DNA from 2 places in the Burkholderia glumae LMG 2196 genome. Region 1 is predicted to be linked to the other one. Evidence: predicted binding sites of a transcription regulator. Region 1 holds the regulator's gene; the other holds the start of a gene.
What was found. The regulator NrdR, encoded in region 1, represses ribonucleotide reductase genes. The targets are predictions, from matches to a motif close to CACNANATNTNGTG.
Positions count from the first base shown of each region.

Region 2: a site for NrdR is predicted at 1,810-1,823, ahead of KS03_RS19630 (ribonucleoside-diphosphate reductase subunit alpha). Genes of this name have one in related genera too.

Region 1 covers NZ_CP009435.1:1,754,213-1,758,624, forward strand. Annotated here, with positions in the region: ZMP/ZTP riboswitch at 1-40, shown strand, start outside; gene glyA (serine hydroxymethyltransferase) at 181-1,428, shown strand; gene nrdR (transcriptional regulator NrdR) at 1,435-1,914, shown strand; gene KS03_RS20525 (pilus assembly FimT family protein) at 2,072-2,641, shown strand; gene KS03_RS20530 (hypothetical protein) at 2,659-3,042, shown strand; gene KS03_RS20535 (type IV pillus assembly protein) at 3,039-3,845, shown strand; gene KS03_RS20540 (pilus assembly PilX family protein) at 4,010-4,412, shown strand, end outside.
Region 2 covers NZ_CP009435.1:1,542,300-1,546,711, forward strand. Annotated here, with positions in the region: gene KS03_RS19615 (cytochrome C assembly family protein) at 1-757, shown strand, start outside; gene KS03_RS19620 (PP0621 family protein) at 771-1,058, shown strand; gene ampD (1,6-anhydro-N-acetylmuramyl-L-alanine amidase AmpD) at 1,055-1,636, shown strand; gene KS03_RS19630 (ribonucleoside-diphosphate reductase subunit alpha) at 2,095-4,412, shown strand, end outside.

The DNA.
Region 1 (4,412 bases):
GCGCAGGGTGCCGTTTTTGCCGTTCGCCTGGGCAGCCGTTGTGCGCCGTTGCGTGCATCGCCGGTGGCTGTCCCGCCTCGCGTCAACCGGATACTTCCGCCACGTCGGGCTGGCCATTCCGCCAGCAACGCAATGTACTCGGCCGCCCCGGTCAACCTGTACACACTTAACGGAAACCGTATGTTTGACAGAGCCCAAAGCACCATCGCGAACGTCGATCCCGACCTCTGGCAGGCGATCCAGCAGGAGAACCAGCGCCAGGAAGATCACATCGAGCTGATCGCCTCCGAGAACTACACGAGCCCGGCGGTGATGGCCGCGCAGGGCTCGCAGCTGACCAACAAGTATGCCGAGGGCTATCCCGGCAAGCGCTACTACGGCGGCTGCGAATACGTGGACGTGGTCGAGCAGCTGGCGATCGACCGGGTCAAGGCGCTGTTCGGCGCGCAAGCGGCCAACGTGCAGCCGAACTCGGGCTCGCAGGCCAACCAGGGCGTGTTCTTCGCGATGCTCAAGCCGGGCGACACGATCATGGGCATGAGCCTGGCGCACGGCGGGCACCTCACGCACGGCTCGCCGGTGAACATGTCGGGCAAGTGGTTCAACGTGGTGAGCTACGGCCTGGACGAAAGCGAGGACATCGACTACGAGGCGGCCGAGCGGCTCGCGCAGGAGCACAAGCCGAAGATGATCGTGGCGGGGGCCTCGGCATTCGCGCTGAAGATCGACTTCGAGCGCCTGGCGAAGATCGCGAAGTCGGTGGGCGCGTACCTGATGGTGGACATGGCGCACTACGCGGGGCTGATCGCGGCTGGGGTGTATCCGAACCCGGTGCCGCACGCGGACTTCGTGACGACGACCACGCACAAGAGCCTGCGCGGGCCGCGCGGCGGCGTGATTCTGATGAAGTCGGAGTACGAGAAGCCGATCAACTCGGCGATTTTCCCCGGGATTCAGGGCGGCCCGCTGATGCACGTGATCGCGGCGAAGGCGGTGGCGTTCAAGGAAGCGGGCTCGGCGGAATTCAAGGCGTACCAGCAGCAGGTGGTGGAGAACGCGCGGGTGCTGGCGCAGACGCTGGTCAAGCGCGGGCTGCGGATCGTGTCCGGGCGCACGGAAAGCCACGTGATGCTGGTGGACCTGCAGGCGAAGAAGATCACGGGCAAGGCGGCGGAAGCGGCGCTGGGCGCGGCGCACATCACGGTGAACAAGAACGCGATCCCGAACGACCCGGAGAAGCCGTTCGTGACGAGCGGGATTCGTCTGGGCTCGCCGGCGATGACGACGCGCGGGTTCGGCACGAAGGAGGCGGAGATCGTGGGCAACCTGATCGCGGACGTGCTGGACAATCCGGAGGACGCGGCCACGCTGGAGCGCGTGCGCGCGCAGGTGGCCGAGCTGACCCGGCAGTTCCCGGTCTACCGCTGATCGGTCATGCGCTGTCCGTTCTGCCGGCACGACGACACGCAGGTGGTGGATTCGCGCGTGTCCGAGGACGGCGCCGCGATTCGCCGGCGCCGCCGCTGCTCCGCCTGCGACAAGCGTTTCACCACCTATGAACGGGTCGAACTGGCGCTGCCGGCCGTCGTCAAGAAGGACGGCAGCCGCACCGAGTTCGATCGCCGCAAGATCGTCGCTAGCATGCAGCTGGCGCTGCGCAAGCGCCCGGTGGCGGCGGATGCGATCGACGCGGCGGTGGCGCGCATCGAATACCAGCTGCTCGCCACCGGCGAGCGCGAGGTGCGCAGCGAAAAGCTGGGCGAACTCGTGATGAACGAGTTGCGCGGCCTCGACACGATCGCCTATGTCCGGTTCGCGTCGGTTTACCGGCGCTTCGAGGACGTATCGGAATTCGCCGACGTCATCGAGGAATTCCGCCGCGCGGGGCCGTCGAAGGCACCGCGCAAGCGCTGATTCCGCACCTTCCGATTTCATTCCCGATCTCCTGAAGCCGATCTCGCCGTGACGATTGTCACCGGCGCGGTCGGCTCACGCCATTCGGCCGTTCGGCCAATGGCGCGCCCGCGTTCGCCCCGCTACAGTCGAGGCGTCGTGTCGGCGGAGCGGGATCATGCGGGACCGAGCAAGAGCGGCGGGCGTCACGCTCGTCGAATCGATGGTGGCGATCGCGCTGGTGGCGCTCGTCGCCACCTATGCGATGCCGTCGTTCGTGGCGTGGCGGCAGCGCGACCGGGTCGATGCGCGTGCAACGGCCATGCTGGCCGCGCTCGCGGCCGCGCGCGTCGAGGCCGTGTCGCGCGGCGTACGCGTTGTGCTGTGCCGCGGCGACGGCAGTGCCGGGCAGCCTTGCCTGGCGGCGCAGCATCGTTGCGACGGTGAAGGCGCGTGGTCGTGCGCCTGGGCGGTGGTGGCGCTCGACGCGGCGGCACCGGGCGATACGGCACGCGGCACGGTGCTGCGCAGAATTCCGGCCGACTCCGGCGTGCGGGTCGAGGGCGCCGTGGCCGACGTCGTGTTCACGCCGCCTGCGGGACAAGTGATCGGAGGCTTTCGGCGCTTCGAATTCTCGGCGCGCGCGCGAATTTCCTCGACGGGCGGGCCCGTCGCCTCGCGCTGCCTGCGGATTGCGGCCGGCGGCCGGGCCCGGTTGTCGCCGGGACGCTGCGGAGCAGCCCGATGAGGCGCGCGCGAGCGGTCATGGCCGGCAGCTCCCTGCTCGAGGTCGCGATCGCACTGCTGCTGCTTGCCGGAGCGACGGTCGGCGTACTCGGCGCGCAGCTCGCGATGCGCCACGTCGAAGCCGATCTGTCGAGGCGCGCGCAGGCGTGGCGGCTTGCGGATTCGCGCGCCGAGCTGGCGCGCAGCGAGAGCGTGCCGACGGTCGACTGGGCGCGCGCCGCGCCTGACCTGCCCGGCGCGCGGTTCGACACGTCGGCGCGCGACGGCCACGCGCTCGTCACGGTGTCGTGGCGGCGTGGCGGCCACGGTGCCGCGCCGGCTGTCTGCAAGCCGCGCGTGAGCGGCACGCGCCAGCCGGCCGGCTGCGTGGCGCTCGCCTATGCGGCGGAGCTGTCGCCATGAGCAGGTGGCGGCGTCAGCGCGCGCACTCGCTGGTCGAGGCGCTCGTCGCCTTGGCGCTGGCGGCGGTCGTGCTGGCCGCCGCCGTGGCGCTGTACCGGACCCAGCGCGACGCCTATGTCGCGTCGGTCGATGCCGCGCGGGCGCGCGACGCGGCAGCGGTTGCGTTGACGCTCGTCGCGCAATCGGTGCGGATGGCGGGTTTCGTGCCGCTCGACATGCGCATGGCCGGCTTCGCCCCGCTATTCGGATGCGCGTCGGCGCGCGCGGCCGGCGACGCCATGCGGCCGGCCTGCGTCGCGGCGACCGACGGCTCCGACGGTCTGCTGGTGCGCTACGTCGGCGACGTCCGGTCCACTTGGCCCACCGCAGACGGGCGCGTGACCGACTGCCTGGGGCAGGGCGTCGGCGCCGCGGGCGACCGGCCGCTGGTCGTCAACCGCTATTTCGTGCGGCAGGGCAGGTCGGCGGGCGTCCCCGAGCTGTATTGCGAGGGCAGCGGCCGGCCCGGGGTCGCACAGCCGCTCGTGGAGGGCATCGAACGGCTGCGCCTGCGTTACCGTCTGCGGGGGCGGCCGGCATGGCGCGACGCCTCGGCGCTGGCGGCCGACGCGTGGCGCGAGGTGGTCGCGATCGAGGTCTGCGTGCAGGTGCGAGGCACGGCGCCGGCACCGGCCGGGCGCTACATCGACTGCGATGGCATCTCGCAAACGAGCCGCGACGGGCGGCGCCGCTGGATCGCGCGGCGCTGGCTGTCGCTGCGAAACACCGTTGCGCCGGTGGGCGCAACGGGAGCGAACCAATGAATCGGACGGATGGTGCGCAGCCCTCGCCGCGCCCGGGCCATGCAGTGCCGTGCGCGTATCCGCGCGCGGCCGACGGGTCCAGGCGTCGGCGCCGCGCGGCAGCCGGCGCCGTCTTCGGGCGGCCGTGCCGCCGTGCGCGATCGATGGCCTCGGCCTTGCCGGGCGTGCTGACGATCGTCGCGGCGCTGCTCGCGGCGAGCGCGGGCTGGTTCGAGGTGTCGATGACCGATGCGCGGTCGGTCGGGGTCTACGCGTCGCGCAGCATCGCGCTGCACGCGGCCGAAGCCGCGCTCGATGTATGCGAGCGGCGTCTCGCCGAGCGCGTTTTGTTCATCGCGGAGACGGCTCCGGTGGCTGTCGGCATGCCGTCGCCCACCGTGCGCCGCACGTCGATGCCGATGCAACCGGGCCGCGCCGGTGCGTCGTCTGCCGAGCCCCTCATGTGGCGGCAGCCGGGGGCGCTCGATGGCCCGCCGGCATGGCGGCCGTTCGCGACCTGGCCGGGCGCGGCTGCGCCGCCTGCTTGCCTGATCGAGCGTTGGCCGATTGCGTCGCACCCGCGCTGGC
Region 2 (4,412 bases), 210 kb from region 1:
CGCCGTGGGTGGTGCGGACCGCGCGTTGTTGTTCGCCGCGCTGCTCGCGCATGGCGTGCTGCTGCATGCCACGATCTTTCCGCACGATGCAATGGTGTTCGGCTTCGCGTTCGCGCTCTCGGCGATGTTCTGGCTCGGCGCGGGTATCTATTGGATCGAGAGCTTCTTCTTTCCGCTCGACGGCCTGCGCCTGCTGGTGCTGCCGCTGGCCTGCCTCGCCTCGCTGCTGCCGCTCGTGTTCGGCGGCGTGCGGGTGCTGCCCTATGCCGCCGCGCCGCTGTTCAAGATGCACTTCCTGATCGCGAACATCGCCTATGGCTTGTTCGTGATCGCGGCCCTGCACGCGGTGCTGATGCTGATGACCGAGCGGCGTCTGCAGGCGCTGCGGCAGGGCGGCAGGATCGGCTCGGCGGGCGTGTTGACGAGCTGGCTCGAAACGCTGCCGCCGCTGCTCACGCTCGAGAAGCTGCTGTTCCGCCTGATCGGCGCCGGCTTCGTGCTGCTCACGCTGACGCTCGCCTCGGGCATCCTGTTCAGCGAGCAGGTCGATGCGCGCGCTTTGCGCTTCGACCATAAGACGGTGTTCGCGATCCTCTCGTGGTGCATGTTCGGCGGTATTCTTGTCGCGCGTCGGCTGTCCGGCTGGCGCGGGCGCGGCGCCGCGCGCTGGGTGCTCGCCTCGTTCGGCGCGCTGCTGCTCGCCTACGTCGGCAGCCGTTTCGTGCTCGAGGTGCTGCTGCACCGTCCCGTGGTCTGATGGTCTCAAAGCGATGCGTAACCTTCTGCTGTTGATTCTCCTGTTCATTGCCGGCTCCTGGGTCTCGCGCAAGCTGCGTCAGGCGCAGGAGCGCGCGAATCGCGGCGGCGGTGGCGCGCCTGGCCAGGGCGGCCCGCGTCCGTCGGCGGCCCGCACGCCCTCGCTGCCCGAGCCGATGGTACGCTGCGCGTTGTGCGGCGTGCACACGCCGAAGGGCGATGCGGTCGAGGCCGGCGGCGACTACTTCTGCAGTCGCGAGCACGCGGCCCGTCACGCGGCGGCCGCGCGCGACGCGCAATGAGCGAGGTGCTCGAGGTCGGCGCCGATGGCTGGCTGCCTGGCGCCCGCCACGCGCCGTCGCCGAATCACGAGGCGCGGCCGGCGGGCGTGGTGCCGACCCTGGTGGTAGTCCACAACATCAGCCTGCCGCCCGGCGAGTTCGGCGGCGAGGCGATCGTCGCACTGTTCCAGAACCGGCTCGACTGCGACGCGCACCCCTATTACGACCTGAACCTGCGCGGGCTGCGCGTATCGGCGCATTTCCTGATCGCGCGCGACGGTGAACTGATCCAGTTCGTGTCCTGCGAGGCGCGTGCCTGGCACGCCGGCATCTCGACCTTTCTCGGCCGCGAGCGCTGCAACGACTTCTCGATCGGCATCGAGCTCGAGGGCACCGACGACCTGCCGTTCGAGCCCGCCCAATATGTGACACTCGCGGCACTCGTGCGCGCGCTCGCGGCCCGCTATCCGATCGAGGCGGTCGCCGGTCATGCGGACATCGCGCCGGGCCGCAAGACCGACCCCGGTCCGCACTTCGATTGGCAACGGCTGGCAGCCGATGCCGGCCTGCCGCCCCGATACTTTCCTTATCGTCGGTAACAGGCGCGGCGTTCGAGCGCGTCGCGCCGACGCTGGGCGGCACGGGACGGCGCGATCCTTTGCCCCGTCTGCACTCGCCTGATGTCAAGCCAAATCGCGCCGGGCGGGGCCAAATTTTCCATTTTGAGATAGCTCGATCGTCCACTATACTTGGTGCCAGTTGACGGGTTACTCACTAGATATAGTGTTCGGAGGGCGGGCGCTTTCAGGCGATCCGCTCCGGCCGGCAGGTGATGCCGGGAAACTCGCGGCGCGGTGTCCGGCCAGGCCCGGCACGCTGCAGCGCAAGCAGACACGAGCGGCAAGGGACGCGATACGCATGACGAAAGCAGACGTCGAATCATCGCTATCGCGTGGCCCGTGCCGCTTTTGCGTTCTGCGGTAGGCGCCCCAGCGCGCGCGTTAATCGTTCATATCCGCGGATCTCTCCGCACCATCCAGCACCAGGAGCTTTGCACATGCAAACGACCGACACCGGGACGTCCCAATTCGAGAGCGCCCAGAGCCGCCCTCTTGGCACGGCTTCGCAGGGCGCGCCCGCGCTCGCGCCGCAGGCGACGTTCGCCGACTACAAGGTGATCCGCCGCAACGGCAGCGTGGTGGCTTTCGAGCCCTCGAAGATCGCGATCGCCGTGACGAAGGCGTTCCTCGCGGTCAACGGCGGCCAGGGCGCCGCGTCGGCACGCGTGCGCGAGCTCGTCGAGCAGCTCACGCAGAGCGTGGTGCGCGCGCTCGTGCGCAGCCGCCCGAACGGCGGCACGTTCCATATCGAGGACATTCAGGATCAGGTCGAACTCGCGCTGATGCGCGGCGGCGAGCACAACGTCGCGCGCGCCTACGTGCTGTACCGCGAGAAGCGCCATCTCGAGCGCGCCCACTCCGATGCCCCGGCCGATGCGCCGGCGGGCGCGGCCGGCATCAACGTGACCGACGCCGGCGTCACGCGTCCGCTCGACATGGGGGCGCTGCGCGGCCTGATCGCCTCGGCCTGCGAAGGGCTCGGCAGTGCCGTGAACCCGGATCCGATCGTCGCCGAGACGGTGAAGAACCTCTACGACGGCGTACCGATGAGCCAGGTCTACGACTCGGCGATCCTGGCCGCGCGCACCATGATCGAGAAGGACCCGGCCTACAGCCAGGTGACGGCACGCATCCTGCTGCACACGATCCGCCGCGAGATCCTCGGCGAGGAAGTCTCGCAGGGCGAGATGCAGGCGCGCTACGCCGAATACTTCCCGCAGTTCCTGAAGCGCGGCGTCGAAGCCGAGCTGCTCGACGACAAGCTGCTGCAATTCGATCTGGTGCGCCTGGGCGAGGCGCTCGACGCGGGCCGCGACCTGCAGTTCGGCTACCTCGGCCTGCAGACGCTGTACGACCGCTACTTCCTGCATGTCGACGGCACGCGTATCGAAATGCCGCAGGCGTTCTTCATGCGCGTCGCGATGGGCCTGGCGCTGAACGAGATCGACCGCGAAGCGCGCGCGATCGAGTTCTACCACGTACTGTCGAGCTTCGACTTCATGAGCTCGACGCCGACGCTGTTCAATTCGGGCACGCGCCGTTCGCAGCTGTCGTCGTGCTACCTGACGACGGTCGCCGACGATCTCGACGGCATTTATGAAGCGCTGAAGGAAAACGCGCTGCTCTCGAAGTTCGCGGGCGGCCTCGGCAACGACTGGACGCGCGTGCGTGCGCTCGGTTCGCATATCAAGGGCACGAACGGTAAATCGCAGGGCGTCGTGCCGTTCCTGAAGGTCGTCAACGACACGGCGGTGGCCGTGAATCAGGGCGGCAAGCGCAAGGGCGCCGTCTGCGCGTACCTCGAAACCTGGCACCTCGACATCGAGGAATTCCTGGAGCTGCGCAAGAACACCGGCGACGACCGCCGCCGCACTCACGACATGAACACGGCGAACTGGATTCCCGACCTGTTCATGAAGCGCGTGATGGAGGGCGCCGACTGGACGCTGTTCTCGCCGTCCACCTGCCCGGACCTGCACGACAAGTTCGGCGCCGAGTTCGAGGCCGCCTACCTCGGCTACGAGGAGAAGGTCGCGCGCGGCGAGCTGAAGCTGTTCAAGAAGATCCCGGCGCAGCAGCTCTGGCGCAAGATGCTCGGCATGCTGTTCGAGACCGGCCACCCCTGGATCACGTTCAAGGACCCCTGCAACGTGCGTTCGCCGCAGCAGCACGTCGGCGTGGTCCACTCGTCGAACCTCTGCACCGAAATCACGCTGAACACGAGCGACTCCGAGATCGCGGTCTGCAACCTCGGTTCGGTCAACCTCGTCGCGCATCTCGTCAAGCAGGCCGACGGCAGCTACGCGCTCGACCACGACAAGCTCAAGCGCACGGTCAGTGTGGCAATGCGCATGCTCGACAACGTCATCGACATCAATTATTACGCGGTCGCGAAGGCGCGTAACTCGAACCTCAAGCACCGTCCGGTCGGCCTCGGCATCATGGGCTTCCAGGACTGCCTGCACCTGCTGCGCACGCCGTTCTCGTCGGACGCGGCGGTCGAGTTCGCCGACCGTTCGATGGAAGCGGTCTGCTACTACGCCTACTGGGCCTCGACCGAGCTGTCAGAGGAGCGCGGCCGCTACTCGAGCTACCGCGGCTCGCTGTGGGATCGCGGCATCCTCCCGCAGGACACCCTGAAGCTGCTCGAGGAGGCACGCGGCGGCTATGTCGAGGTCGACATGAGCAGCTCGCTCGACTGGACGTCGCTGCGCGAGCGGATCTCGCTGCACGGCATGCGCAACTCGAACTGCAT